One region of the Agrobacterium sp. GW821-FHT14E08 genome, then DNA from elsewhere that is predicted to be linked to it. Evidence: riboswitches for the same ligand, from Rfam matches in the RefSeq annotation. Region 1 holds a riboswitch; each other region holds the start of a gene.
The links. A riboswitch is a leader RNA that binds a small molecule or an ion and turns the genes downstream of it on or off. The one in region 1 is predicted to bind cobalamin.

Region 1 (4,325 bases):
GATCGGCACGGCGATGCGGATCTTTGCATCGGGCTTTCGCCCAGCCGGGCCGGAAAGTCCAAGAGCATCCTCTGCCGGCAGTTTCGCGGCATCGGAAAAATGGGGCAGAAGCCCGATTGACGCCCAGCCGGTCGTTTCCGCAATCATCCGCATGCCGTCCGAAAACAGGGCCGGATCGCCGCGAAAGCGGTTGACGATAAAGCCTTTTATCATTGTGGCATCGTCTGGTTCGACCACGGTTTTTGTGCCGATGAGGCTTGCGATGACCCCGCCCCGGTCGATATCTCCGATCAGGATCACCGGCGCATCAGCGGCGCGAGCGAAACCCATATTGGCGATGTCGTTGGCGCGCAGGTTGATTTCGGATGCGCTGCCCGCCCCTTCCACCAGCACCAGATCCGCCTGATTTTTCAGGAGCTCGAAGCTTTCCAGCACACGCGGCATCAGCCCGGCCTTCATGTGCTGATATTCGGCCGCTTTGGCGTTGCCGACGATTTTGCCCTGCACCACCACCTGCGCGCCGGTTTCACTCTGCGGCTTCAGCAGCACCGGGTTCATGTGAACGGAGAGCGGAACACCCGCTGCACGCGCCTGCAGCGCCTGTGCGCGGCCGATCTCGCCGCCATCGGCGGTGACGGCGGCATTATTCGACATGTTCTGCGGCTTGAACGGCATGACGGACAGGCCTCGCTTGACGAAGGCGCGGGCGAGGCCGGCGACCATCAGCGATTTGCCGACGTCGGAGCCGGTTCCCTGAAACATCAGCACGCGTGCAGCCATGTTAGAATTCTATCCCCGCCTGTGCTTTCACGCCCGCCTTGAAATGATGTTTGACGAGGGTCATTTCAGTCACCATGTCGGCGGCGTCGATCAGCGGTTGCTTGGCGTTGCGGCCGGTAACGATGACATGCAGATCGGGCCTGCGGCTGGAAAGGGTTTCAACGACGTTTTCCAGCGGCAGGTAATCGTAACGGAGCGCGATGTTCAGCTCATCGAGGATCAGCAGGCCGATGGTCTCGTCCGCCATCAGGACCTTGGCTTCCTCCCAGGCCTTCGTGGCTGCCGCGACATCGCGCTTCAGATCCTGCGTGTCCCAGGTGAAGCCCTCACCCATGGTGCGCCAGACAACCTTATCGCCGAAGAGCGTCAGGGCCTGCTGTTCACCCGTTGACCATGCACCCTTGATGAATTGCACCACACCGACCCTGCGCCCGGTGCCGAGCATGCGCAAGGCGAGACCGAAAGCGGCTGTGGATTTGCCTTTGCCCGGGCCTGTATTGATCATCAGCAGGCCTTTTTCGATGGTCTTCCCGGCCACTTCAGCATCCTGAACCGTCTTGCGGTTGACCATTTTCTGCCGGTGACGTTCGGCTTCGCCGTCGCTGATGTCGCGTGTCATCGCGTTTTCCTTTTCATCCAGCGGCGCGGGACCGGATGCCCCTGCCATTCGGAGCGGCGACTATACTCAATTTGCCGCACCCGGCAATGCGTGAGGGACAGGGCCGCGGCATTGACCCCCACGCCCGTTCAGCCTAAGGGTAAGGCACTGACGGTCTTTTCCCGGCAACGGGAAAAGCTAAGAGGGAACACGGTTCCACCCTGACAAGGTCATTCCGTGGCTGCCCCCGCAACTGTAAGCGGTAAGCCCGCACCGTAAAGCCACTGGACCCTCAATATGGTTCGGGAAGGCGGTGTCTGGGTGTAGAGCCGCGAGCCAGGAGACCTGCCGTTTCAGGAAAAACGTCTGCCGGGCGGGGTGCTCCGGTCAGTCGGTTAGATCGAACATCCGGTTTGCGCCGACGCGTAGGCCGTTTTCGACATCCGCACCCCGAGATTTTTGCTAGGCGCGGGAAACGATACGGTTTGGATATTTCAGCGACATCTTCATGCTCGAGCGAGAATAGGCAAGACGAAACGGCGTCCGGCGTGATCGTCTTCGTTTGCAGAAGCTGTCGCGATGAAGCCGACCCCAATGCCGAACCACGCCCCGGTTCGCGTCTCGCCGACGCCGTCATCGCGAAGGCGAAAGAATCCGGCACTATCGTTCGTTCCGTCAATTGCCTTGCCAATTGCAAGCGCGGCCTTAGCGCTGTGCTGCGCAGCGCCAATGGCTGGTCCTATGTATTCGGCGGGCTGACACCCGGTGACGCGGAAGACCTGCTGACCGGCGCACGGCTGTTGGCTGCCGCTCCCGATGGCCTGATGCCCTGGCGCGGCCGCCCCGAACCATTGAAGCGCGGCATGGTGGCGCGCATTCCCCCATTCGATTTTACCGAGGAGAGATCATGAGCACCCTTCTGGACCGCGTTCCCTGCACCATCGTCACCGGCTTTCTGGGGGCCGGCAAAACAACGCTACTGCGCGGCCTTCTCGAAAAACTCGACGGCAAGCGGCTGGCGATCATCGTCAACGAATTTGGCGATATCGGCATTGATGGTGAAATCCTCAAAGGCTGCGGCATTGAAAGCTGCCCCGAAGAAAACATCGTCGAACTGGCCAATGGCTGCATCTGCTGCACCGTGGCGGATGATTTCCAGCCCGCCATCGAACAGATTCTGAGCCGCCAGCCGAAGGTGGAGCACATTCTCATCGAGACCTCGGGACTTGCCCTGCCCAAGCCGCTGGTGCAGGCTTTCCAATGGCCGGCGATCAAGAGCCGCGTGACGGTGGACGCCGTTGTGGCCGTCGTGGATGGTGCCGCCCTTGCCGAAGGGCAGGTGGCGCACGACATGGAAGCCCTTGCCGCCCAGCGGGCCAATGACGGGGCGCTGGATCACGACGACCCGGTTGAAGAGGTATTCGAAGATCAGGTCGCCTGCGCCGATCTTATCGTGCTGACCAAGGCCGATCTCCTGGACGTTGCCGGCCTCGACAAGGCCAAGGCGCATATCCTCGAGCATCTGCCGAAGGCCGCAAAGATCGTGGTCGCTTCGAATGGCGCCATCGACCCCGCCGTGCTGATCGGTCTTGGTCTTGCTGTGGAAGAGGATATCGAAAATCGCCGTACCCATCACGATGGTGAACTTGACCACGAGCATGACGATTTCGACAGCTTCGTCATCGATCTGCCGGCCGTGACCGATCCGGAAGCGCTGGCAGCCCGTATCGCCGAGACGGCGGCTGCGGAAAATGTCCTGCGCATCAAGGGCTTCATCGAGGTTTCCGCAAAGCCGATGCGCCTGCAGGTGCAGGCTGTCGGCAGCCGCGTGAACCACTATTACGACCGGCCTTGGGCCGCGGGCGAGGAGCGCCGCAGCCGCCTCGTCGTCATCGGCGAAAAGGGCATCAACCGCGAAAAGATCGAACAGATGCTGGCCGCCTGACCCATGCATATTCTCGCCACCACATCCTCGTCTCTGGACGATCTGATCGAGCCGGTTGATCTCAACCAGCCCCGTTCGGATGTGGTGGTCATGTCTTTTTCAACGAGTGATCTTGCCGGGCTGGAACAGGTGTGGCGGCAAGCCGAGCCTGGCCTTCCGTCGCTATCCGCCGCGAACCTCTCCGAGCTTCGCCATCCGATGTCGGTCGATCTTTGGATCGAAAAGACGGCGGAACATGCCAGCGTCATTCTTATCCGGATTCTGGGTGGCGCGGAGCGCTGGCGTTACGGTGTTGAACAGCTTGCCATTCTCGCCCGGCGGCGGGGCATAAAACTGCTGCTCCTGCCGGGCGAATGCAGCGAGAGGGACGAAAAACTCGAGGCGGCCTCAACCGTTGATCGGCAAATTCTGGCCTCTGTCCTCTCCTTCTTCCGCGAGGGTGGGCGCGAGAATATGGGTCGGCTTGCCGCTGGTCTTGCGGCGCTTGCAAGCGGTGGCGCATGGCCGGATATCGAGGCCCAGCCGCTGCCGAAAGCCGGCTTCTACCGGCCGGGTAAAGGTGTCGTGGACCAGGGGGAAGCCAGCGCAGGTTTCTCCGCCGGTGCAGCCATCCTGCCGGTTCTCTTTTACCGCTCCATGCTTCTGGCAGGCGATGCTGCGCCCGTGGACGCGCTTTTTCACGCACTATCGCAGCGCGGTTTTGCGCCATTGCCGATTTTTGTCAGCGGCCTGAAGGATGGGGAAGCGATCCGTTTTCTCGAAACGGTGCTACCTGATCTGGAGCCCGCCGCAATCATTGCCGCCACGGCCTTTGCCAGTCAGACGGATGAAGGTGGCAAGACACTCTTCGATCGTCTCGGGGTGCCGGTGTTTCAGGTGGTCATGGCGACCACGCGACGGGATGGCTGGTCCGAGAATGCGCGTGGTCTTAACCCGTCAGATCTTGCCATGCATGTGGTCCTGCCGGAACTCGATGGCAGGATTCTTGCCGGTGCGATTTCG
Region 2 (4,325 bases), on a different contig from region 1:
ATGGCCGTCTCCGCTGGCCGGCCGCTTGCGCTTGACCGGATTGTCATCGCAAAAGCTTAAAATGGTCTGCGGCGTTTATCTGCTGAAATGCGGGTGATTTCGGTAGATTGTTGTGTCCTTCCAGTGCTTTCAAAAAATTCCTGCTGGTGTGGCTGGTTATCTTCGGATGTCGTGGACCGGGCTGTGGGGCCGGAGGTTCCGTATCGGAGGGGATGAGGGCCGCTTGTCATGGACCTGCTCAAAGTCGATAGTTTCGAGTTGCGGACGGTAGATATTGCCGATGTGGATGCCGATCATCTGCATGCGCTCTCCATGGCTGTCGGGTGGCGATATCACGCTAATGAATGGTGTTTTCTGCGCCAGTGCGGCGTTGGCCTTGCGGCGCTGGACGAGATCGACCGTGTTGTCGCAACCGCCATGCTGTTTCCCTATGATCAGGGCTTTGCGACGCTCGGCATGGTCATTGTGTCTCCACGCTTGCAGGGGCAGGGCGTTGCGCCGTGGCTGGTGCGGCAACTGATCGGAAAGTTTCCCGCCATCTCCCTTCGGCTGAACGCCACGGATGTGTCGCGGCGGCTGTTTTCCAGACTTGGTTTTGCCGGCGATACGGAAAAAGTGCATCTTTTTCGCGGAAAGGCACGGTGCCTTGCCGAGACGCCGCCATCTGGCAAAAAACGAAGGATAGAGTCGCTATCGGAAGAACATCTGCCGGAGGTGGCGGCGATAGACCGGGCGGCCTTCGGTGTTTCCCGCCATGGCGTCTTGCAGCGACTTCTGCGTGAGAATACGGGCTATGGTCTGTTCGAGGCGGATCGTCTCATCGCTTTTGCGCTGCGCCGTGCGGCGGGGCGGGGTCACATCGTTGGCCCGGTGGTCGCGAGTGAAGAGACGGATGCCATAGCTCTTGTGAGACGGCATTTTGCCGATCTGGAGGATCAGCTGGTGCGCCTCGATAATAGTTGTAGCGGTGGCCCCTTCACCGATTTTCTAACGCAATCCGGGCTTGTCGTGATCGAGACGCTCACCACCATGTCGAAAAACGTGCCGCAACCGGTGAGCACCGGTGCCGCCAGAGTTTTCGCGCTGGCAGGCCCTTCATTGTGTTGAACGGCGGCGCCGACGCACGCGATGCGCTTCAGGATTTTGTTTGATCCATGTCTTTGCCTCAGGTCCGCCCTCACACTTTCGGCAGACATGCTTTGGCAATTGACGCCCCGCCTCTTGCCCCTTATGTGAGAAAGCGACGGTTCCTGAGGCCGAAAGGCGAAGGGATTAATAGGGAACATGGTGCGGGTGATTATTATGACCCAATGCCGTGGCTGCCCCCGCAACTGTAAGCGGATTGCCGTTCATCCTCGTGACGCTTCGACGCGTCATGCCACTGTGTTCTGCGGAATGCGGGAAGGCAGATGAACGGCGCAAATTCGTGAGCCAGGAGACCTGCCGTCAAAATATGAACCATCGTTACGGGCGGGGAAGCCCGGAGGAGGAGATTGTAATGTTATTTCATAACATTTGGTTTGCGTCCCGTCGTTGTTCTCCGTACAAGACGTTCCGCTGTTGCTGCGCGTTCTAACGCCTGCTGCTCTGGAACAAGCGATTTAATTTCGACTGGAGAACATATGTTGCATTCTAGACGCCTGCCGCCCTATGCCGGCTTTCTGGCCGCTGCCCTTGCGGCTTTGCCCGTTTCCGCCAGGGCTGCCGAAACGGTCTATCCCCTGACGATCAACAGCTGCGGTCAGGAGATCACCTTCAAACAGGCGCCTGCCCGCACCGTATCCGTGGGGCAGAGCACGACCGAGGTTCTTTATCTGCTCGGCGTCGCCGACAGGGTAGTGGGCACGGCGCTGTGGATCGGTCCGGTTCTGAAGGGTTACGAGGAGGCCAATGCCAAGGTGGAGCGGCTGGCCGACAACGATCCGAGTTTTGAGGCCGTGGTCGGCAAGAAGCCGGACCTTGTGACGACGCAGTTCCAGTGGCAGATCGGCCCTGAGGGTGTTGTCGGAACGCCGGCGCAATTCGCCGAGCTCGGTATTCCCGTTTATACATCACCCGCCGATTGCCTGGGCAAGGACAATTCCGGCGGTGGCGATGGCGTGCGCAACACCGTTTTCACCATGGACCTGATCTATCAGGAGGTCCGCGACCTCGCCAAGATATTCAACGTGCAGGAGCGCGGCGAAGACGTCGTTGCTGACCTGAAGAAGCGCGAAGAGGCGGCCCGCGCCAAGATTGCCTCGGTGAATGGCAAGCTTTCCGCCGTCTTCTGGTTCTCCAGCGCCGAACTCGATATCGATCCCTATGTAGCCGGCCGCAAGGGTGCGCCAGGTTACATCATGTCTGCGCTCGGGCTTAAGAATGTCATTGAAAGCGATGAGGAATGGCCAACCGTCGGCTGGGAAACCATCGCCAAGGCCAATCCGACCGTGATCGTCGCCGGCAAGATGGACCGTCGCCGTTTCCCCGCCGACGATGTTGCCGTCAAACACAAGTTCCTCGCGACCGATCCGGTTGCCAGCATCATGCCCGCCGTCAAGGACAAACACGTCTTTGACATGGACGCACAGGCGATGAACCCGACGATCCGCACGATTGAGGGCATCGAAACGCTGGCCGAGGCGATTTCCGCCGCCGGCCTCGCCAAGTGAACGGTTTTTCCGTCCATCTCGGCAGGGCGGGTCTGGCTTTTGCCGCGCTCGCCCTGCTGCTCGTGGCGCTGATGGCTGGTGCGGCCATCGGCGAGACCGCCATTCCCTTCGATGTGGTGGCGAAAACCATCGCAAACCGTGTCTTCCACGCGGGTTATCCGCTGGAGCCGCTGGATGAGGGCATCGTGTGGAGCTACCGTCTCAGCCGCGCCGTCGTCGCCGCCTGTTGCGGTGCTTCGCTGGCGCTCGCCGGTGCGGTGCTGCAATCGCTTTTGCGCAATCCGCTTGCCGATCCCTATATTCTCGGCATTTCCGCAGGCGCCTCCACGGGGGCAGTCGCCGTGGCGCTTCTGGGCTTCGGCGCCGGGTTCCTGACGATGCCGGCGGGCGCCCTGATCGGGGCTTTTGTTGCTTTTTCGCTGGTCAGCCTTCTGGCGGTCAGGGCCGGGCACGGCAACAGCGCCATCATCCTGGCGGGGGTCGCCGGTTCGCAGCTCTTTAATGCCATGACCTCGTTCATTGTCACAAAATCCGCCAATGCCGAACAGGCGCGCGGCATCATGTTCTGGCTTCTGGGCAATCTTTCGGGCGTGCGCTGGCCGGATGTGTGGCTGGCCCTGCCGGTCTGCCTCGCCGGTCTTGCGGTATGCCTCTGGTACGCCCGCGCGCTGGATGCCTTCGCCTTCGGCGGCCAGGCCGCAGCCTCGCTCGGCATCCCCGTGCGCTGGGTCTATGCGGTGCTGATCTCGGTTTCGGCGATCATGACGGCGGTCATGGTGTCGCTGGTCGGTTCCATCGGCTTCGTTGGCCTCGTCATTCCCCATGCGGCGCGCATCTTCGTCGGCGTTCGCCATGGGCTGTTGCTGCCGGTGACGGCGCTGACCGGCGCGATTTTCATGATCGTCGCCGATATTCTCTCCCGTATCGTCATTCCCGGGCAGGTGCTGCCCATCGGGGTCATCACCGCGCTCGTCGGTGCGCCCGCCTTTGCCTTCATCCTTGGGCAGAAAAGGGGTCGGTCATGAGATTGTCCGCCCACGATCTGCATTTCCATGCCGGCAACATCGAAATCGTCCGCGGCGTTTCACTGGATGTTGGTTCCGGCGAGTTCCTCGGCATTATCGGGCCGAACGGCTCGGGTAAAAGCACGCTTCTTTCCATGCTGGCCGGCATCCGTAAACCGCGCAGAGGTCACGTCACGCTTGGCGAGGAGCCGCTTGCCTCATTCGGGCGGCGCGAGCTTGCCCGCAGGCTCGCCTTTGTGGAGCAGCAGGCCGAAACCACCGAACGTATCAGCGCGCGACAGGCTGTCGAACTTGGACGCACACCCTATCTCGGCCCGCTTTCCGCATGGTCGTCAAAGGATGATGCCATCGTCGATGCGGCGCTTGAAAATGTCGACATGGCGGACAAGGCGGATCGAAGCTGGCATCACCTTTCCGGCGGCGAACGGCAGAGGCTGCACATCGCCCGCGCGCTGGCGCAGGAGCCACATATCCTGCTTCTGGACGAGCCGACCAACCATCTCGACATCGGCCACCAGATCGGCCTGCTCGATCTGGTGCGCCGGCAGGGCCTTACCGTCGTCGCGGCGCTGCACGATCTCAATCACGCCGCCATGTTCTGCGACCGCGTCGCCATCTTGCACCGGGGCGAATTGATCGCGGTCGGTCC
Region 3 (4,325 bases), on a different contig from region 1:
CCCAGTTCACGGTCTACGGCGCGCTGGCGCTGACGGCGGATAAAAGCCGGGCATGGCTGGTTTCTTCACCGGGTGCGACAATCTTCATCGGCCGCGCCGCCGGTTTCATGCTGATTGCCGCAGCCCTGCTGACGCTTTGGGAGGCCCTGTCCTAGACTTCTGTTTTCACGATAGAATTCACCGCAATGTGACTTCTTTTCGCCATCCGGAAAGGGCATCCTCGCGCCGTTCCATCTAGCGTCCGGTATCCCAGCCGGAATCAAGGAGAGAGTCTATGAAATTGAAAACCATCGCGGCGGCCATGCTTTTCGGCTGTCTTTGCGCCGGAGCGGTCTATGCTGCCGGCGAAGTCGAAAAACGTGAAGGCATGATGAAGCAGATCGGCGGCTCCATGGGCGCGCTCGCCGCCATCTCCAAGGGTCAGAAGCCTTACGACGCTGACGTCGTGAAAGCCGCCGTGACGGCCATCAGCACCAATGCCAAGGCTTTCCCCGACCAGTTCCCGCCCGGCAGCGAGGCCGGCAGTGCGGCGGCACCCGCCATCTGGGAAAATTTCGAGGACTTCAAGGCAAAGGCCGCCAAGCTGGGCGCGGATGCGGACACGGTTCTTGCCAATCTCCCCACCGATGAGGCAGGCGTCACCACCGCCATGAAGACGCTCGGCGCCGATTGCGGCACCTGCCATCAGACCTATCGTCTGAAGAAATAATCCTTTCAAAACGCCGCTTTCCGGCGGCGTTTTTCAGGCCTGGAAAGACACCTGACCCAGTCAGGTGAGAGTGGGGAGAGGGGCATGTCTTCCATTTGGACGAAGCTTGCGGGCGGGATCGCGATTGCGGCCGTTGCGGGTTATGGTATTTTCGCCTGGGTGACGGCGCCTGAGCGACAGGCGCCCAGCCATTGGGTGAGCCTTGGCGAGCCGGATCTGGCCAATGGCGAAACGCTGTTCTGGGCGGGCGGCTGCGCCAGTTGCCATGCCGCACCCGATGCCAAGGGCGATGCGCTTTTGATGCTTTCGGGCGGGCAGGCGCTGAAAAGCCCCTTCGGCACCTTCCATGTGCCCAATATTTCCTCCGATCCGCAACATGGTATCGGCAGCTGGACGCTGGCCGAATTCGGCGATGCCATGACGCGCGGTGTCGGCAAGAACGGGGAACATCTCTACCCGTCCTTTCCCTATGCCTCCTATGCCCGCATGACGCAGAAGGACATCAACGACCTCTACGGTTATCTGAAAGTCCTGCCCGCCAGCCAGAACGACGCGCCGGATCACGACCTGCCGTTCCCCTTCAATATGCGCATGGCGCTGGGCGGCTGGAAATTCCTTTATTTCGACCCCTCGGCGCGGCCCCGCGTCGAGCTTGCCAACGCCAATGCCGAATTGCTGCGCGGCCAATATCTGGTGGAAGGGCCTGGCCATTGCGGCGAGTGCCACACACCGCGCAATGCGCTCGGCGGATTCCAGACGGATAAATGGCTGGCCGGCGGTCCCAATCCGGAAGGCGAGGGCCGTATTCCCGACATCACCCCCGGTTCGCAAAGCATGGGCGCCTGGGCGGCGGCCGATATTGCCAGCTATCTGGAAACCGGCTTCACCCCGGAATTCGACAGCGTCGGCGGTTCCATGGTCAAGGTGCAGCAGAATATGGCGCATCTGACGGCCGATGACCGCGATGCCATCGCCGCCTATCTGAAGGCGATCCCGTCGCGTTAGAGCCTGATACCTCTCCTCCGTCATCCCCGGGCCTGACCGGAGGATGACGGAGGAGAGGTAGGTAAGCGCCATTGACTCCCGACCCCGCCCATCGGATAACAATCCTGTGATGGTTCCTTCCGGGCATTCCGGAAGGTGAAAAGGGAACACGATAGGGAGAAATCCTCATTCGTGGCTGCCCCCGCAACTGTGAGCGGAGAGCCTGAAACGAAATGCCACTGGCAAGCCATCTCGCCGGGAACCCAGGGTTTCCAGAGAGGGTGATGCCGGGAAGGCGTTTCAGGTTTTGACCCGTAAGCCAGGAGACCTGCCATCACGGAAATATCCATGCCGGCGGGGTGTCCGGAAGAGCGGAATGTCAGGGTGGTGGGATCAACTTCTCCCTGTGTCAGTCTCGTATCCCCGTGGTGAAGTGTATCGTATGCGGCTCGACGGCCTTTGCTGTTCGGCCGCGTCCAGAGGCGCGGGGTCGCGCCGCAAGAGGGGTCACCATGTCCATCAACCAGAATACGGCCAATTCAGCCGTTTCCGCAAAAACAACCAGCTTTGCGCAATCGCTGACGGCGATCATGCTTGGCCTGTTTGTTGTCGGTTTTGTCGGCTTTTCCCATGTGGAAGCCGTTCACAATGCCGCGCATGACACGCGCCATGCCAATGCCTTCCCCTGCCATTGAGGGGAAACCGCATGTCGTCTTTTCGCAATATCGTCTTTACCGCCGTTCTCGTCGGCATTCTCGGCGGTTTCGCCGTTTCGGCCATGCAGGCTTTCGGCACGACGCCGCTCATCCTTCAGGCGGAAACCTATGAAAGCGCCGGCGAAGCACCCCACAGCCATGATGCGGCGGCGCCCGGTGCTGCCGTTCCTGCCCATGAGCATAACGATGAAGCCTGGGCTCCGGCCGACGGCTTCGAGCGCACCGCCTATACCGTCGCCGCCAATGTTCTCACCGCCATCGGTTATGCGCTGGTGCTGACCGGCCTCATTTCGCTGCGTGGCACGAATGGCGGCTGGCGTGAAGGCCTTCTCTGGGGTGTTGCCGGTTTTGCCGCCGTCATGCTGGCCCCGATGATCGGCCTGCCGCCGGAACTGCCGGGCAGCCCGGCTGCCGCGCTCGAGGCACGGCAGATCTGGTGGCTTGCGACGGTTGCCGCAACCGCGGGCGGCATTGCGTTGATCGCCTTCCGCCGCGAACCCTGGGCCATCATATTGGCGCTGGTGCTGATCGTCGCACCGCATGTGGTGGGCGCACCCTTGCCTCCGGAAGGCGAACATGCGCTGGCACCGCTGCCGCTCGAGCGTCAGTTCATCGTCGCCGCCACCGTGACCAGCTTCGTTTTCTGGGCTCTGCTTGGAACATTGAGCGCGTTTTTCCTGAAGCGCTTCCAGCAGGCGTAAATCCATGCAGGACGCAGCGGAATGGAGTGAGGAACTCGATGCGCTGCGTTTTGCCGTTCCCGGTCACGGCGCTTTCTGCGCCGTGCACCGTCTTGCCTTCAAGGCGGTTCTCGGACCGAGCCCCGGACACGAGGCGGCTCTCACCTTTTTCCATGACCACGAGGCCGCCTTCGTCGGGGCAGCCCTTTCCAAGATAAAACGTGCAAATTTGCCCGCCGGCCGCAGCCTGCATCTGAACAGCCGCGATATTCGCCGGGCGATTGCCGGGGAGGGTGAGGAGCCGGCGGCGCGCGTGTGCCGGGTGCTGGATCGGCGATAATCCTCGCTATTCTCACCTCCGTCATCCCGGCCTTGAGCCGGGATCCAGCCAGCCCAAGTCTTTGGGCTGAAAAGACTCTTTTCGCCGCGCGGACGCGCGTCGGCTGGATTCCGGCTCAAGGCCGGAATTACGGGGAGTAGAGGGAGTGCAAACAACCGAGACGGCTGCGCCTCAGCGATGCTCTGCCGCAAAAACCTGAAGTTCCGCCTCGGCTTCCGGACCAAAGAGGCCGAGGTGTTTCAGGATTTCCACAGCGAAACTGACCGGCGCGCTGCCGGCGGCGGTGACGATGCCGCCATCGCTGACCGCTTTCGGCTGGTCGCGATAAAGGTTTTCACCGCTATAGGCCGGATAGGCCTTGTGGGATGCCAGCGAATTGCCGGTATGGGCGACATCGTTCAGAACGCCCGTGCCGCCGAGCGCGCTCGCCGCCGCGCAGATGCCGGCCACCAGCCGGTCCCTGTCGCGAAACCGGTGCACCAGCCCGCCAAGATCGACAGCCGTGCCCTTTTCCCAGCTGAGACCACCGGGAACGATGAGAGCATCGATATTCTCAGGATCGAGCGCGTCATAGGACGTGTCAGGCGTCACATTCAGCCCGCCCATGGAGGTTACCGGCCGGCCATCGGGCGTGGCGTAAACGATCTCGACGCCGAGATAGCTGCGTGCTGCGGCAGCAAGCAGCGCCGGTTCCCAGTCCGCAAAATCCTGCGCGAGCGCAATGGCGATCCGTGTCATGGCCGTCTCCGTGGTTTTTAATCAGGCGATGGCCTGCATGTAGCGCATGCCGGTGACCGGGCGGGGCGCGAAATCCATGTTTTCGTAGAAACGATGCGCCGCCACATTGCCGGTCGTGGCGCTGACGGAAAGATAGTCGCAGCCCAGCCGCTTGGCGA

Region 2: it holds a riboswitch for cobalamin, as region 1 does, so the genes downstream of both, AC1ROR_RS15195 (ABC transporter substrate-binding protein) here and AC1ROR_RS18570 (DUF1636 family protein) in region 1, are expected to answer to the same signal.
Region 3: it holds a riboswitch for cobalamin, as region 1 does, so the genes downstream of both, AC1ROR_RS08845 (CbtB domain-containing protein) here and AC1ROR_RS18570 (DUF1636 family protein) in region 1, are expected to answer to the same signal.

Annotation. Positions count from the first base shown of each region.
Region 1 covers NZ_JBXAPJ010000005.1:86,603-90,927, forward strand. The annotation lists gene AC1ROR_RS18560 (cobyric acid synthase) at 1-780, opposite strand, end outside; gene cobO (cob(I)yrinic acid a,c-diamide adenosyltransferase) at 782-1,399, opposite strand; cobalamin riboswitch at 1,534-1,745, shown strand; gene AC1ROR_RS18570 (DUF1636 family protein) at 1,864-2,289, shown strand; gene cobW (cobalamin biosynthesis protein CobW) at 2,286-3,323, shown strand; gene cobN (cobaltochelatase subunit CobN) at 3,327-4,325, shown strand, end outside.
Region 2 covers NZ_JBXAPJ010000003.1:531,605-535,929, forward strand. The annotation lists gene argE (acetylornithine deacetylase) at 1-2, opposite strand, end outside; gene AC1ROR_RS15190 (GNAT family N-acetyltransferase) at 229-1,107, shown strand; cobalamin riboswitch at 1,228-1,462, shown strand; gene AC1ROR_RS15195 (ABC transporter substrate-binding protein) at 1,623-2,651, shown strand; gene AC1ROR_RS15200 (FecCD family ABC transporter permease) at 2,648-3,676, shown strand; gene AC1ROR_RS15205 (ABC transporter ATP-binding protein) at 3,673-4,325, shown strand, end outside.
Region 3 covers NZ_JBXAPJ010000002.1:14,492-18,816, reverse strand. The annotation lists gene AC1ROR_RS08860 (LysE family translocator) at 1-155, shown strand, start outside; gene AC1ROR_RS08855 (c-type cytochrome) at 275-709, shown strand; gene AC1ROR_RS08850 (c-type cytochrome) at 794-1,714, shown strand; cobalamin riboswitch at 1,808-2,043, shown strand; gene AC1ROR_RS08845 (CbtB domain-containing protein) at 2,206-2,388, shown strand; gene AC1ROR_RS08840 (CbtA family protein) at 2,400-3,110, shown strand; gene AC1ROR_RS08835 (hypothetical protein) at 3,115-3,429, shown strand; gene AC1ROR_RS08830 (type 1 glutamine amidotransferase family protein) at 3,601-4,167, opposite strand; gene AC1ROR_RS08825 (GNAT family N-acetyltransferase) at 4,189-4,325, opposite strand, start outside.